Regions from separate parts of the Lactobacillus apis genome, predicted to be linked through region 2. Evidence: predicted binding sites of a transcription regulator. Region 2 holds the regulator's gene; the other holds the start of a gene.

Region 1 (8,407 bases), 380 kb from region 2:
TTAACCATCATGTCTGACTTACGAATTTGATAAATCTCTTCAGAAGCAGTGGAATTCTTCATCTTGTTGTCATTAGCAATTACATAAATATAATTTGCTGATGAGCCGATTGCTTGGCCATGTCCAAGTTTAATGTATGGGCTGACTTTAATGTGCGATGCATAATTTTTAAAAGTTGACCATTTTAAACCTTGTAAATTCTGCGCACCATACTTGCTAACATGGTTTAAATCATATGAAACCAAGTGACCGTATTGATCACTACTTGAATTGAAGACAGCAACTGTAAAGTTGGAACCGCGTACAGTTATTCCCTCCGGTATTACCCCAACTTGTCCCATCTTATCAGCTGCCTTGTTGTAATCCAAACTGACAAAACGAGGTTGGAAAAACTTGGTTTTAAGAGTTAAGCCATTTGACTTAAAAGTATTTGAACTGGTTTCAAAAGTGTAATGGTGCGCCGCATTCCAATTTCTTGAACTAGACTTTGAACTGCCTTTCCAAGTAGATACTTCTTTAGGGCCATTTTTAGGAGCAACAGAAGCTCTAGCTATACCCTCATTTTTGTCAGCACGAACCGTCACAGTTGTGCTTGCCTTTGCGTTGCCATAACTGTAATTAACTGTTGTTGTGCCAGGGGTAGCAGAACTAACGCTTGAAGTCGAAACTTTAATCTTATCAGCTTTAACAGCTGTCCCCTCACTGTTTGTAGCATAGTTAATTGCGTCCCTTGTATCAAATGAAAAGTTTGGATTTTGTACTAGACTAACTTTGGAAACAACTGCTATTTTGTTTCTTGCAAAAAAGTCTTGGCTAACCCAGCCAACTGTTCGTCCATCAACAATAATCTTCCAAAACTTACCCTTTTTGGTATCAAGTGATTGCTTTGATTGAATTTGAGCATGCTTAAAATACTTAGTCGATGTAAATTTGCCTGATGGACCCTTTCTATTTGTATTATGATAAATAGCGTAATTACCATTACCTGCAATTTTAGTAACAGCTTTATGGTAACTCTTGGCATTTACTTCAGTTGTATTACTCCCAACAAATAAGCTAGTTAGCAAAATTGAGCAAGCAACTAGCAATTTACTTATAAACTTTTTTTTCATTAAATCTTTCTACCTCCTAATGATACATATAAAGATAGTTTCACACTTTTAAAAAGCTAAATCAATAGTGTGCTCCTATGATTCTAATAAAAATAGATTTTTATAATTGTCTGCGTTACAATATTAACGTTATTATTTTTTCTGTAAGGAGAACTAGGTTATGGAAACATCGCAAGAAAATTCCAAAAAAATGATGTGGCCCACCCTAGCAACTATGGCCTTCTCTATTGTTTGGAGCTTTGGTAATGTTGTTAATGGGTTCATTTATTTTGATGGAACAAAAGTTATTCTCAGTTGGATTATTATTTTCCTTCTGTTTTTCATCCCTTATGCACTAATGGTTGGTGAGCTCGGCTCTGTCTTTCAAAACTCCGAAGGTGGGGTCTCATCATGGATTAATGCTACAATTGGTCCAAAATGGGCTTATTATGCTGGTTGGACTTTCTGGGCTGTTCATGTCGTTTACATTTCAAGTAAGGGTACTGGTGGATTAAGAGGTATGTCATGGGGCATTTTTGGCAATACTACTTGGTATGACAGTTTGCCTACTACCTGGACTCAATTAGCTACTCTTGCTGTCTTTTTATTCTTCTGCTGGGTAGCTAGTCGTGGTGTGCCAGTTATTAAGACATTGTCAACGATTGCTGGTTCCTCAATGTTCATCATGTCAATTTTATTCATTATCATGATGTATGCAGCACCAATGATCAATCCTCACGCCGGCTTTAATAATATTAGCTGGAACTGGAAGAATTTTGTACCTGACTTTAACCTCAAGTACTTTACCTCACTATCAATTTTAGTCTTCGCAGTTGGTGGGGCTGAAAAGATTTCACCATATGTAAACAAGTTGAAAGATCCTTCTCGTAACTTTCCTAAATCAATGTTAGGTTTAGCTGCAATGGTTATGATTTCCGCAATTTTAGGAACAATTGCGTTGGCAATGATGTTTGATCCTAAGGTTGTTAACGCCAATTTAAACGAATACATCTCTAACGGACCTTACATGGCCTTTGCCAAATTGGGCCAATACTACGGTGTTGGTGGATTGTTTATGTACATTTATGCTTGGTGCAACGTTATTGGACAATTCTCAGCTTTAGTAATCAGTATTGATGCTCCATTACGTATCCTATTAGGTAGTAAGGAAGCTAAAGATTACATTCCTAAGAAGCTATTGAAAGTTAACAAGCATGGCGCCTACATCAATGGTATCTGGATGGTTGTTTGCTTATCCGGTGGTCTAATTGTTTTACAAGCTATCATGCCAAACGCTCAAGCAGTCATGGCTCAATTGGTTAAATTAAACTCTATCGTGATGCCAATGCGTTATTTATGGGTATTCATTGCTTACATTGCATTACGTAAGCAAGCTACTAAGTTCCACAATGGCCAAAACTACGAAATGACTAAGCATCAATGGCTTGCATATACGCTTGGTGTTTGGGGATTAATTGTTACAGTTGCATGTTGCTTAATGGGAATGTACTCTGATGATCCATTCACATTATGCTTAAACATTGCTACCCCAATCGTTTTATTCTTACTTGGTATGATTTTACCAACGATCAAGCACCATCAAGATGCTAAAGAACAGTAAATACTAATTAAAGATTAATTAAGTCGCCTAATAAAAGGCGACTTTTTTTGTGCATTTAATGCTAAACTATACTTAATAAACTAAGGAGATGAAAACTGTGCCAAACTACTTAAAAGAAACAGAAGATTTACTACGTGAACATAATTTGAAAGTCACTAAGCCACGGCTTAAAATCTTAAAATATCTGCGGACACATCATAATCATCCTACTGCAGCTACTGTTTTTAAAGCAATTAGCGGCGACGAGCCAGCCTATCGAGCAACAGTCTACAACACACTAAACAAATTAGTTGATGCAGGCATTGTTATCGAAATCAAAAATAGTGATGACTCAATTCATTACGACTACTTTGTTGAACCCCACTTCCACATTATTTGTAAACAATGCGATAACATAGCTGACGTTTATTATCCTGACTTTGAAGCTGTTGAAAATCGTATGCGTGCAGAAGCAGAAAAACAAACGGGCTACGTTACTTCTGCAAGTCACTTAGAAATTTTTGGTATTTGTCCTGAATGTCAAAAGAAGAATCAAAAAAAGAAGAGCTAAATTGCTCTTCTTTTTTGATTTAAAGTTTATTTAATTGATGTTCATACTTACTAATAGCTCTGCACGCTGTGCTAAGTTAACGTATAGTTTACCATCATGTACAGAAATACCTTCGATTTCACGACCGGTATCAAATGAATAGTGATCCTTTAAAGTCCCGTCACGACCAATCTTGAAGATCAAGTCATTAAATGCTAAGTAAAAGTTCTTATGATCGGGATCATAAGCAAAACCTTGAACTGGTGAATTGTTATTAACAAAATTGCCATCTGTCTTACCAACTAATTTTGGATTCCAGTTGTCACCAGTACGAGTTAGTTGCCAATATTCATAGCGATTATTCTTAGTATCATGATATACCGTGTACATTTCATAATCGTTCATGATTACTCCGTTGTGGAAGTAACGAGGACTATTTTGATCACCCACCCAAGTTTTCATTGTCCAAATTTTGTTAATTTGTAAATCACTCTTACGGATTTGAACAATTTCTTCTGAATCGGTTGTTTCGTTTAATTTATTATTATTATTAATTACGTAGATATACTTGTCACTTGCACCCATTGCTTGGCCATGTCCAATTGGGATGTATGGACTGACCTTGATATGCTTAGAATAATTATTAAAGTCCTTTTGAGACATATCTAAAAGATGTTGCGCATTATACGGGCTAGTTAACTTATTCAAGTCATAACCTACAACGTGGCCAGAACTTAAATAAGTATGACTCAATAAACTAGTATAAGCCCAGCCGTTTGAAACAGTCACGCCTTCTGGAATATGACCAACACGGTTAATATTATCATCGGTTGGATCTTTTACGCTGAGAAGGACTGGTTGATAAAATCTTGTCTTCAAAGTCAGATTACCACTTGTTAGAGTATGTGATTCTGTTTCAGGCGTATATTCCGTAGGACTAATGTAATTAACTGAAGAACCGTAATGCGTCTTCCAGGCTTGGTGTTCATTTGTACCAGGCTGAGCAGGGAACGAATTAGTTACATCAGGATCAGCAATTCCTTCAGTAGTGCTTTTTCTAACTGTTATCTTAACACTTGCTTTCGCGTCACCATATGTATATTTGACTGTGTAGGTTTTTGGAGTAGCACAAGAAATGGTCTCACGAGAAATTTTTACATTGTCATTGCTAATAACAGTGCCCATGTAATTAGTTGCATATGAAATTGCATCCCGTGTGAAAAATTCATAAAACTCATTGTTAACCAAACTAATTGTTTTAGGCACAGCTATTTGATTTCTAGCAAAGAACTTTTCGTTTACATAACCAACTTTTCGACCATTAACATAAATTCTCCAGTAACGAGCACTTTTTGTTTCAATTAGTTGATCTGATTGAATATGGCTATATTGAAAGTTAATCCCATCAGCAACTTTTTTGCTAACTTTACCATCTTTTACGTTTGCCCAAACCTTGTAGTTCTTGTTACCAGCAACTTTGGTCATCATTGCATAGCCTGTAATTACTTGTTTGGGTGCTTTCTTTTTCACTGGTGGCTGTTTGGTATTCGAGTTGTCTGAGTTGGTATTACCAGGATCAGGTTGACTATTGGGATCACCACTGTCATTCTCCTCATCGGTATTTTCGCCTTGACTACTATTCTTGCTAGGAGTGGTTTTTGTTTCTCCTTGCGCTGGCTGCTGCGACTGATTAGAATCAGCTTCAACCGATGTAATTACAAGTCCAGTCGACAACGCTAGCCCCGCAAGCACTGTGGTCGTAAGAATTGCAATTTTCTTAAAAAGCTTCAAAATTATTCCTCCAATATTTTAGTTTACTCTTCGTATTATATAATAAGAACGTTGTAATTTAGAATACAAAATTAATACACTTTCATTGACAGTATTTAATGTAAGTGATTTAATTAGCACTGTACTTATTAGAGTGCTAACAAAATGACTTTAATTTTAGGAGGTAAAAAGATGCTTGTACCTACAGTTATTGAACAAACTGCTCGTGGTGAACGCGCTTATGACATATATTCTCGTTTGCTAAAAGATCGAATTATCATGCTCAGTGGAGAAATTAATGACGACATGGCAAATACAATTATTGCCCAGTTATTATTCCTTGATGCTCAAGACAACACTAAGGACATCTCCCTTTATATCAACTCACCCGGTGGTGTAATTACTTCTGGTTTAGCAATTATGGATACGATGAACTTCATTAAGTCAGATGTATCAACTATTGCAATCGGAATGGCAGCTTCAATGGCTTCCATTTTATTAACCAGTGGTGCAAAGGGTAAACGTTTTGCTTTACCTAACTCTACTGTATTGATTCATCAACCTTTAGGTGGTGCTCAAGGCCAACAGACTGATATTCAAATTGCAGCTAATGAAATTTTAAAGAGCCGTGAAAAGATCAATAAGATTCTTCACGAAACTACTGGTCAACCACTTGAAAAGATTCAGAAAGATACTGAACGTGATAACTACCTAACTGCTGAAGAAGCAAAGGATTATGGCTTAATTGATGAAATTATGGTCAACCAAAAGAAGTAGTTAGATACTAATTAAACTAAAAGATCTCCAAGCTAAATAGCTCGGAGATCTTTTTTATTCTTCTAATTTCTGTGCCATTTCATGTAGTTTAGCAAAACGATGATTTGCACCTGATTTTGAAATAGGTCCATCTGGAACTTGCTGAGCAATCTCTTTTAATGACAGTTCCGGATTGGCCAGCCGCAATCTTGCGATTCCCTGCAGCTTTTCTGGAATATTTTCAAGCCCGATTTTGCGTTCTATTAGTTCAATATCCTCAACTTGTTTAGCAGCTGCATTAGCAGTCTTTTTCAAATTTGCCGTGTCACAATTAACTAAGCGATTAACCGAATTGCGCATATCACGCATAATTCTTAAGTCCTCAAAGGATAGCATTGCGTTGACCGCACCAACAACATGAAGAAAATCGCCAATTTTCTCTGCTTCTTTGAGATAGACTATATAACCTCGCCTTCTACTAATTGTTTTGGCGTTAAGATTAAAATAATGATTCATTAGTTCTAATAAATCATTGTTGTGATCTTCATAAGCAGAATATATTTCCAAGTGATACCTGCTTGTTTCCGGATTATTTACACTCCCACTTGCTAAGAAAGCACCACGCAAATACGACATTGCCCCCTCGCGCGAATCAATTATTCTTTTAGGTATTCGCGTGATTAAACCCGAATCAGGCGCTAAAATTTCCAAATTAGTCAAAATTTCTTTGACATGATTTTGCAGGCGCACCAAATACTGGTTATTTTTCTTTAGTTTCATTTTACGCGAAACGATTAATAACGGTTCTACACGATACGCTGTTTTTATTAAAGAAAAAATTCGTCGAGCAATTGCTGGGTTTTCAGTTGTGATATCAAGACTAAACATACGGTCATGATAATTTAAAACACCGTTCATCCGCAAAAAAGCAGCTAATTCAGCCTTTGCGTGCTCAGGATGAATTGGTAAGGAGGTAAGTTCCTTCTTTACTTCACTTGCATAACTTGCCATTGGTTATTCCGTAGTCTTTCTGGTCGACATTGCCGTAAATGCACGATTAATTATCTCGTTTGCCACTTTTTCACCATCATGGAACACAAGGCCGCTTCGTTGGTCAATGAAGTCATCTGTGATTACCCGGCAGCCTTGCTTTCGCAAGCCAGCATAGTCATTTTTAACGGGCTCAATGTAGGCATCATAATCCTTAGGATTAAATTTTGACATGTCAATTTTGGCACCATTAACCAAAGTTGTGTTTACATAATGACCACCAAGATGCTTGTTGATAACGTCAACATGATCACAGTCGGAGAAGTGATCAGTCTCGCCAAGTTGAGTCATGATATTACAAATATAAATAACTTCTGCTTTTGTTTTTCTAACAGCCTCACCGAGATTAGGTATCATCAAATTAGGAAGAATTGAAGTGAATAAGCTTCCTGGACCCAAAACAACCGCATCAGCTTGCATTATTGCGTCCAGAACAGGTGAAACAGCCTCCGGTTCTTTATTAGAATTCGTATCTGTTACCCAAACACGCTTGATTCGCTTGTCCTTGTTAGTTATTTCCTTTTCTCCCGCTTGGATTGTCCCGTCAATAAATTCCGCATTCAATGTTAAAGGCTCGTTGGAAGCTGGAAAAACATGTCCATCAACACGCATCATTTTTGACAATGATTGGACAGCGTCAAAAATATTACCATGCATTTCATTTAAAGCAGCAATAATCAAATTACCTATCGCATGTCCCGAGAAAAATGAGTCTGATGAATCGAAACGGTATTGAAAAACATCTTTTTGTTCTTGTGGTATGTCGCTTAGAGAAACTAATACGTTACGAATATCACCAGGTGGAACAACATTAATGAAGTTACGAATTGTTCCAGAAGAGCCGCCATCATCTGAAACTGTCACAATTGCTGTGATTTGCGCATCTTGTTCTTTTAACGCACTCAAAACAACTGGTAGACCCGTTCCGCCACCAATTACAACAATTTTGGGTCTTCTACTTCTCGTTACCCTAATCACTTTTGAATCGCTATATGTCATATTTTCACCTTTTTCTGGTATACCTGCTAATTTCGCGATGAGTTATATCAACTGGATAGTCTTGTGACAAATCATGTGCAAGCTGCCTAGCAATTGCTACACTACGGTGTTGACCACCTGTACAGCCAATCGCAATAGTTAACTTGCTCTTTCCCTCTTTAATATACCCAGGCATGGCTGTTCTCAATAAATCTAACAGTTTTTCATAAAATACTTGTGTAATATCTTTATCCATCACATAATCGAAAACTCGTTGATCAAGTCCCGTGAAAGGTCGTAATTCAGAAATATAAAATGGATTTGGTAAAAAGCGTACATCTATCACAAGATCAGCATCAATTGGCAGACCATATTTAAAGCCAAAAGAAAGAACTTCAATTGAAAATGGCTGCTTTTCTTGATCACTAAATTCTTCAAACATTTTTTCTTTTAATTCTTGAGGAGTAAGGTTTGACGTGTCAATAATGTCATTAGCACGATTTTTAATTCCTGCAAGAATATGTCGCTCTTCAATAATGCCATCAAGTAGCCTCCCACCATGAACTAGTGGAGGAACGCGCCTTGTTTCTTTATAGCGAGCAACCAATATAT
Region 2 (8,407 bases):
ATCACATGCGGTAGGCAAAAACCGAAAAGTATTGGGAATTACTGATACAGGTTTTGGTAAAGCACTAATACAAAAAATACATAAAGGAGTGTGATTTGATGACTAAGAAAAGAATTTATGAAATTGCAAAAGATTTAGGCATCGATAATAAAGACGTGGTCAAAAAGGCGAAAGACCTTGGCTTTGATGTAAAAAATCATATGTCATCACTAGAAGATTCTCAGGTGAATCAATTGAAGGGTAGTTTTAGCAACCCCGCTCCCGCTAAAAAGCAAGAGAAGCAAGCCAATAAAAAGAGCAGTAAAATCAAAATTTCTGTTACTTCAATTCGTAAAAACGAAAAGAATCACGAAGAAGCCAAAAATACTAATGGCCCTCGACGTAGCAATAATCGTAAAGCGAATAACCGTAGTCAACAAAATCAAGACCGTTCTAAGCAAGCTACTAATCAGAATCACGCGCAAAAAGTTACCAAACCAGCTGCTCAAGATTTGCTTAAACAGTTGAAACAAAAGCAAAGAGTTGAACAAAGTTCATTAAACAAGCAGACAGAAAAAGCGCGCGAGTCATATCATAAAGATATAAATAAGCCTGATAGTACAAAAGAAGAAAAGAAATCAACTGAAAAAACAGAATCTACTGTTTCAAAAGTAACTAAGGTGGAGAAAACAACGTCTACAGTAACTGGTCCAAAAATCATTAAACCATCACCAGCCAGATTGAAGCAAAATCAAGAAACTTCTTCTAACCAAGTTAGAAAAATTGACAATGCTGCAGCTCCTGAACCTGCTAAAGATGAAAAAAGACGCGGTAACGGTCATAATTCTCGCAACGCAGGAAAACCAGGACGTAAGGGTAAAAATCAGTCATTTGGCAATAACAGCAATGGTTTCTCAAAACGTCAAGAGAAGCGCAAGAATAAAAATAAAAAACATCAGGTTGAGCAAGTGCCTAAAAAGCAGCCAACGCAAAGAAAAGAGCGTCCATTACCAGAAACTCTTGTATACGAAGTAGGAATGAATGCCCAAGACTTAGGTAAAATTTTACACCGTGAACCTGCTGAAATTGTTAAGAAATTGTTCATGCTTGGTGTGATGACCAACCAAAATCAATCATTAGATAAAGATGCAATTGAATTAATTGCTGCAGAATATGGTATCGATGCTGAAGAGAAGGTACATGAAGATATAGCTGATATCGACAACCTTTATAGTAAGCGGATGGAAGCTTCTAAAGAGTCGAAACATCAACACAAACGTCCACCAGTTGTCACAATCATGGGTCACGTTGATCATGGTAAGACAACTTTACTTGACCGTTTGCGTCATACTCATGTTACTGATCATGAAGCAGGTGGTATCACGCAGAAGATTGGTGCATATCAAGTCAGAATCGATAACCAACCAATCACATTCTTGGATACCCCAGGACACGCTGCATTCTCAAACATGCGTGAACGTGGTGCTGAAGTAACTGATATTGTTATCTTAGTTGTTGCTGCAGATGATGGTGTAATGCCACAAACTATTGAGGCGATTGACCATGCCAAAAGTGCTAAGGTTCCTATTATTGTAGCCATCAACAAGATGGATGCTCCAGGTGCAAATCCACAACACGTTACTGAACAGTTAATGAAATATAATTTAATTCCTGAAGATTATGGTGGCGACACAATTTTCGTTAACATTTCTGCTAAAACTGGTGAAAATGTTGATGAATTGTTGCAGATGATTTTATTGCAAGCTGATATGATGGAATTAAAGGCTGACTCCACACAGATGGCAATTGGTACTGTAATTGAAGCACGTTTATCTCGTGGTCGTGGTCCTGTAGCCGATGTTCTTGTTCAACAAGGAACTTTGCGTACAGGTGATCCAATTGTTGTCGGTAACCGCTTTGGTCGTGTCCGTGTAATGACAAATGACCGTGGTCGTCAAGTAGAAAAAGCAACACCGTCAATGCCAGTTGAAATCACTGGATTGAACGATGTTCCTGAATCAGCTGATAAGCTTGTTGTCTTTGAAGATGAAAAGACTGCTCGTAGTGTTGGTGAACAAAGAGCTCAACAGGCATTGCAACAATCACGTGAAAACGTTCAACATGTCACTCTTGATAACTTGTTTGATACAATGAAGAAAGAGAACATGAAGGAAGTTGATGTTGTTTTGAAGGCTGATGTTCAAGGTTCGACAGAAGCATTACAACAATCACTTGAAAAGATTGAAGTTGAAGGCGTTCGCGTTAATATTATTCACGCTGGTGTAGGTGCTGTTAATGAATCAGACGTTACACTTGCTGGAGCTTCTAACGCATTTATCATTGGGTTCAATGTTCGTCCAACGGCAACTGCCAAATCACAGGCCGAAGCTGATGGTGTTGATATTCGTTTGTACAGTATTATCTATAAAGCAATTGATGATGTTAAGGCCGCTATGCAAGGTATGCTTGAACCAACATACGAAGACAAGGTTGTTGGTAATCTAACTGTTCGTGAAACTTGGAAGGTTTCAAAGGTTGGTACAATTGCCGGTGCATTTGTTGATTCAGGTTACGTTTCTCGTGATGCTGATGTCAACTTAATACGTGATGGCGTGGTTATTTACTCAGGTAAAGTAGCTTCTCTGAAACACTTTAAAGATGATGCCAAAATTGTTAAGCAAGGATTTGATTGTGGTTTAACCATAGAAGGCTACAATGATATTAAAGTAGGCGATGAACTTGAAGCCGTTGAGCAACAAGAGGTAAAGCCTAACAACTAGTTTAACTAGGAGGAAAACATGAAACACAGAGTAGGTCGTGTTGAAGGAGAAATCCTCCGTGAATTAACTAAAATTTTGCGGAAAAATATTCGTGATCCGCGTGTAAGTGATGTTACAATTACAGCAGTTGAATGCACTAATGATCTATCATATGCAACTATTTATTACAGTATTCTTTCTGAAAGTGTTAAAAAGGAAGAGGAAGCTGCAGCTGGTTTAGAAAAAACAAAAGGGATGATGAGACACCTGTTAGGACAAGTGTTGACAGTCTATAAAGTTCCTGAGCTGATTTTTAAACGCGATAATTCAGTTAAATATGGTAGTAAGATTGACCGTTTGATTGCTGAAGTAAAGAAGCAAGATGAGGATCGCAATAATTAATTAAGAAGCGCTTGCGAGCGCTTTTTTTATGGAATAGGAAAATATGATAAACGGAATTTTAGTAATCGACAAAGATAAAGGCATGACAAGTGCTGATGTTGTCTATCATTTGCGAAAAGCATTACATATCAGAAAAATTGGTCATGCTGGTACACTAGATCCAGATGTGACAGGTGTACTGCCAATTGCAATTGGCCAAGCTACTAAGCTAATTGAATTAATGCACACACAGAATAAAAAGTATGAAGGCACAGGAATTATTGGTTATGCGACTGATAGTTATGATGTAAGTGGGACAGTTTTAGAAAGTGAAAAAATCACAGCCCCAATTTCAAAGGAAGCTATCCAACAAGCAATGCAAAGCTTTGTGGGAGAAATTGAACAGGTTCCGCCAATTTATTCTGCTGTTCGCGTTAATGGTAAGCATTTATATGAATATGCCCGTGCTGGTATTGAAGTAGAGCGACCAAGGCGGCAGGTGCAAGTTTATCAATATGATATTAAAAATGATCCAACCTTTGATAAGGAAAAAGGTGAGGAAAGTTTTGACTTTCAGATTGAATGTAGTAAGGGCACATATGTCAGGTCTCTGGTCAACGATCTTAAAACTGAATTGAATGTTCCTGCAGTTATGGAATCATTGAGAAGAACTGCTAGTTCAGGTTTTGATTTGAGCCAAGCAGTTAAATTGGATGAAGTAATTAATGCACCGGAAAAGATTGCCGATTTTATTCAACCAATTGATGCCTTTTTCAAGGATTATGAAAGTATCAACTTGAATGATCCGCAATGGCTTAAGGTGAAAAATGGTAATGCAATAGTTTTGAAAACGAATGCAAAAAAAGTTGCGTTAAGGTACAATAATAGCATTAAAGCAATATACGAAAAGGATGACCATATGTATCATCCGTTTTTAATGCTATTACAAAACCAATAAGATGAAATGAAGGCTTTATTGTGCAAATTATCCATTTAACTTATCCAATTAAGGAGAATATTTTCCCTACTAAGATTGTGCTTGCTTTGGGCTTTTTTGATGGCGTACATCGTGGTCATCAACATTTAATTAGAACTGCTAGAGAAAAAGCAACTGAGAAAAAGCTTCCTCTTGCAGTGATGACATTTGACCGTCATCCCAAGTCAGTTTATCAAAAAGCAGATGTTAGCTATATCGATAGCTTAGACGAAAAAGCATACAAAATGGAAAAATTGAATGTCGATTATCTTTTGGTAATGCACTTTAGTGATGCTTTTTGTAAGTTAAGTGCTCAACAGTTTGTTGATGAAATTATTGTAAAACTTGAAACAGATACAGCCGTAGCCGGATTTGATTATACATATGGTCCAAAAGACGTAGCAAATATGGAAAATTTTTCTAAGTTTGCTAAAGGCAGATTCGATATCGTCAATGTGCCACAGCAGTCATATGGTGGACAAAAAATTGGTTCTACTGAAATAAAAAAAGCCATTGTTAATGGTGACATGGAACTAGCTAATGAACTTCTTGGCTTTCCATATATGATGTCTGGAAAAATTGGTCATGGTTTGCGCAACGGGCATAAGCTCGGTTTTCCAACTGCTAATTTGGTTTGGCAAGATAATAAGGTTATTCCAAAAATTGGTGTTTATGCCACAAAAACAAAGATTGATGGGCATTGGTATGATTCAATGACTAGTGTTGGATACAATGTAACTATCGGCGATGGAAAAAAAGTTTTAATTGAATCAAATTTATTTGGCTTTGATGAAGAGGCCTATGGCAAAAAAATGACTATTAAATGGTACAAGTATACACGTGGTGAAATTAAATTTGCTAATTTGGATGATTTAAAGAAACAAATGGAAGCAGACGAGACCGAAATTAAGGCTTATTTTGCTCAGCAAAGTTAATTTTAGTTAAACAGTAATTCAAGTTAAAATTAATTGCGGAAAAATTAGCACTCAGCTTGACATTCTGCTAAAAGCTAGTATCATAATAATTGTTAGCACCAAAAAAGTATGAGTGCTAAAAGTGAGGGCGATATTTATGTTGACCGAACGTCAAGAATTAATTTTAAAAACAATTATTAATGATTTTACTCAGACGCATGATCCTGTTGGCTCAAAAACAGTGATGAATCAGTTACCGATGAAAGTCTCAAGTGCGACAATTCGAAATGAAATGGCTGTGCTTGAAGATAAGGGTCTTCTTGAAAAAACACATCTTTCAAGTGGACGAATTCCGTCGATGGACGGTTATCGGTACTATTTAGACAACTTGCTTGAGCCACTTAAGATACCATCCTCTGTTTACAAGAGAATTGTTAGTCAACTTGATCAACCATTTCATCAAGTTAATGAAATTGTTCAAGAAGCAGCAAAGATTTTATCTGATTTGACTAATTACACAGCTTTTGCAGAAGGGCCAGAAAATAATGATATCACAATAACTGGTTTTAGAATTGTCTCTTTAATTAATAGACAAGTGATGGCAATTTTAGTTACTAGTGATGGTGATGTTCACAACCAAGTTTATAACTTGCCACGTAACATCAGTGGTGATGAAATTGAAAAAGCAGTCCGAATGATTAACGATGAGTTAATTGGCAAAACGCTAAATGAGGTTACATCATCTTTGCTTAATCGAACTTTGGGTAAGAAGCTTGCTAATTCTCATGCAAGTGACTTACTTGAGTTGGTTGAAGACGTCATTAAAGATGCTACAAGTGAGCAAATGTATGTTGATGGTCAGATTAATTTACTTAATAATACTTCTTTGGATGATGTCTCAAGTTTACGCTCTGTTTATGAGTTAATTGATCACAATGATTTGATTTCAGATATGGTTGATCAATGTATGAACTCAGACAGTGGTAAGTATCCAATTCGTGTTAGTATGGGTTCAGATTTGCCAAGTGATTTACTTAAGGACTATAGCCTGCTCACTGCGGAATATAGTGTTGGTTCACATGGTAAAGGCGTAATTGCTTTACTTGGTCCTAACAATATGCCATATTCGCAAGTAATTGGTCTTTTGGAATATTTTAGAAATGAACTTGCTAAGAAACTACTTGAGTATTATGGTAGATTCAAATAAAGGAGGTTAGCCGTGAGTAAAGAAAAATATGCTAGTGAAAAAGATCTAAACAAAGATCAAACTAAAGCTGAAGAAAAAAAGTCTGATACAAAGGCTAATACTACAGATAAAAGTAAGAAACCTGAGACTTCGAAGAAGCTTGAAACAGAATTAGCAAAAATAAAAGAAGAACAAAAAGAACTAGAAGACAAGTACCTTCGTAGTCAAGCGGAAATGCAGAATATGCAAAATCGCTACAACAATGAACGTGCTCAATTGATTAAGTATGAGTCACAATCCTTAGCTAAAGATATTTTACCAGCGATGGATAATTTAGAAAGAGCATTGGAAACTAAGGTAGATGATGAGGCTTCGCGTCAACTTAAAAAGGGTGTTCAAATGACTTTGGATGCGCTTGTTAAAGCCATGAAGGATCATGGAATTAGCGAGATTGATGCTGAAAAAGCACAGTTTGATCCGAACTTACATCAAGCAGTTCAGACTGTTGCAGCTGAATCCGATGATCAAAAAGATCATGTCGTTCAGGTTCTACAAAAGGGATATTTATATAAAGATCGCACATTAAGACCAGCAATGGTTGTTGTTGCTCAATAATTGAAAGGATGATTATTAATGTCAAAAGTTATCGGTATTGACTTAGGAACTACTAACTCAGCAGTTGCAGTTCTTGAAGGAAAAGAACCTAAGATTATTACTAACCCAGAAGGTAATCGTACTACTCCATCTGTTGTTGCTTTTAAAGATGGTGAAATTCAAGTTGGTGAAGTTGCTAAGAGACAAGCAATCACCAACCCAAACACAATTTCATCAATCAAGCGTCACATGGGCGAAGCTGACTACAAAGTTAAAATTGGTGATAAAGCTTATACTCCTCAAGAAATTTCAGCAATGATTTTGCAATACATTAAGAAGTTTTCTGAAGACTACTTAGGTGAAAAGGTTACTGAAGCTGTTATTACAGTTCCTGCATACTTCAATGATGCACAACGTCAAGCAACTAAGGATGCTGGTAAGATTGCTGGTTTAGATGTTAAGAGAATCATCAACGAACCTACTGCTTCTTCACTTGCTTATGGGCTTGATAAAGATGCAGAAGATGAAAAAGTTTTAGTATACGACCTTGGTGGTGGTACTTTCGATGTTTCAGTTTTGCAATTAGGTGATGGCGTCTTCCAAGTATTGTCAACAAACGGTGATACTAACCTTGGTGGTGACGACTTTGATAACAAGATTATCGATTGGCTAGTTCAAAACTTTAAGGATGAAAATGGTGTTGATCTTTCTAAAGATAAGATGGCTTTGCAACGTCTAAAGGATGCTGCTGAAAAGGCTAAGAAAGACTTATCTGGAGTATCTTCAACTCACATCTCACTTCCATTCATCTCAGCAGGCGAATCAGGTCCACTTCACCTTGAAACAGATTTAACTCGTGCTAAATTTGATGAATTAACTGCTGATTTGGTTGACCGTACAAAGATTCCATTTGATAATGCCTTAAAGGATGCAGATTTAACTGTAAATGACATTGACAAAGTTATCTTAAATGGTGGTTCAACTCGTATTCCAGCTGTTCAAGAAGCTGTAAAGAGATGGGCTGGCAAAGACCCTGATCACTCAATTAACCCTGATGAAGCTGTTGCCCTAGGTGCCGCAATTCAAGGTGGTGTCATTTCAGGTGACGTTAAGGATGTTGTTTTACTTGATGTTACTCCACTTTCACTTGGTATTGAAACCATGGGTGGTGTCTTCACTAAGTTGATCGAAAAGAACACAACTATCCCAACTTCAAAGAGTCAAATCTTCTCAACAGCTGCTGATAATCAACCAGCCGTAGATGTTCATGTTTTACAAGGTGAACGTCCAATGGCTGCAGATGACAAGACTTTAGGTCGTTTTGAATTAACAGATATTCCTGCAGCTCCTCGTGGTGTTCCTCAAATTCAAGTTACTTTCGATATCGACAAGAACGGTATCGTTAACGTATCTGCTAAGGATATGGGTACTGGTAAGGAACAAAAGATTACTATCAAGAGTTCATCTGGTTTGTCTGATGAAGAAATTCAAAAGATGCAAAAAGAAGCTGAAGAGCATGCTGAAGAAGACAAGAAGAAGAAAGAAGAAGTTGATCTTCGTAACGAAGTTGACCAATTAATCTTCTCAACTGAAAAGACTTTGGAAGATGTTAAGGATA

Evidence for each region. The regulator HrcA, encoded in region 2, represses chaperone genes, less so after heat shock. The targets are predictions, from matches to a motif close to TTAGCACTCNNNNNNNNNGAGTGCTAA.
Region 1: the regulator HrcA is predicted to act here: its motif matches at 5,146-5,172, upstream of clpP (ATP-dependent Clp endopeptidase proteolytic subunit ClpP).

What each region holds. Positions count from the first base shown of each region.
Region 1 is NZ_CP029476.1:538,312-546,718, reverse strand. It holds gene DKL56_RS02705 (LBA0864 family S-layer associated protein) at 1-1,112, opposite strand, end outside; gene DKL56_RS02700 (APC family permease) at 1,273-2,712, shown strand; gene DKL56_RS02695 (Fur family transcriptional regulator) at 2,810-3,262, shown strand; gene DKL56_RS02690 (GW dipeptide domain-containing protein) at 3,293-5,032, opposite strand; gene clpP (ATP-dependent Clp endopeptidase proteolytic subunit ClpP) at 5,204-5,788, shown strand; gene whiA (DNA-binding protein WhiA) at 5,843-6,778, opposite strand; gene DKL56_RS02675 (gluconeogenesis factor YvcK family protein) at 6,782-7,816, opposite strand; gene rapZ (RNase adapter RapZ) at 7,821-8,407, opposite strand, start outside.
Region 2 is NZ_CP029476.1:917,297-925,703, reverse strand. It holds gene DKL56_RS04480 (L7Ae/L30e/S12e/Gadd45 family ribosomal protein) at 1-94, shown strand, start outside; gene infB (translation initiation factor IF-2) at 99-2,759, shown strand; gene DKL56_RS04470 (ribosome-binding factor A) at 2,778-3,140, shown strand; gene truB (tRNA pseudouridine(55) synthase TruB) at 3,184-4,077, shown strand; gene ribF (riboflavin biosynthesis protein RibF) at 4,098-5,030, shown strand; gene hrcA (heat-inducible transcriptional repressor HrcA) at 5,167-6,216, shown strand; gene grpE (nucleotide exchange factor GrpE) at 6,229-6,810, shown strand; gene dnaK (molecular chaperone DnaK) at 6,829-8,407, shown strand, end outside.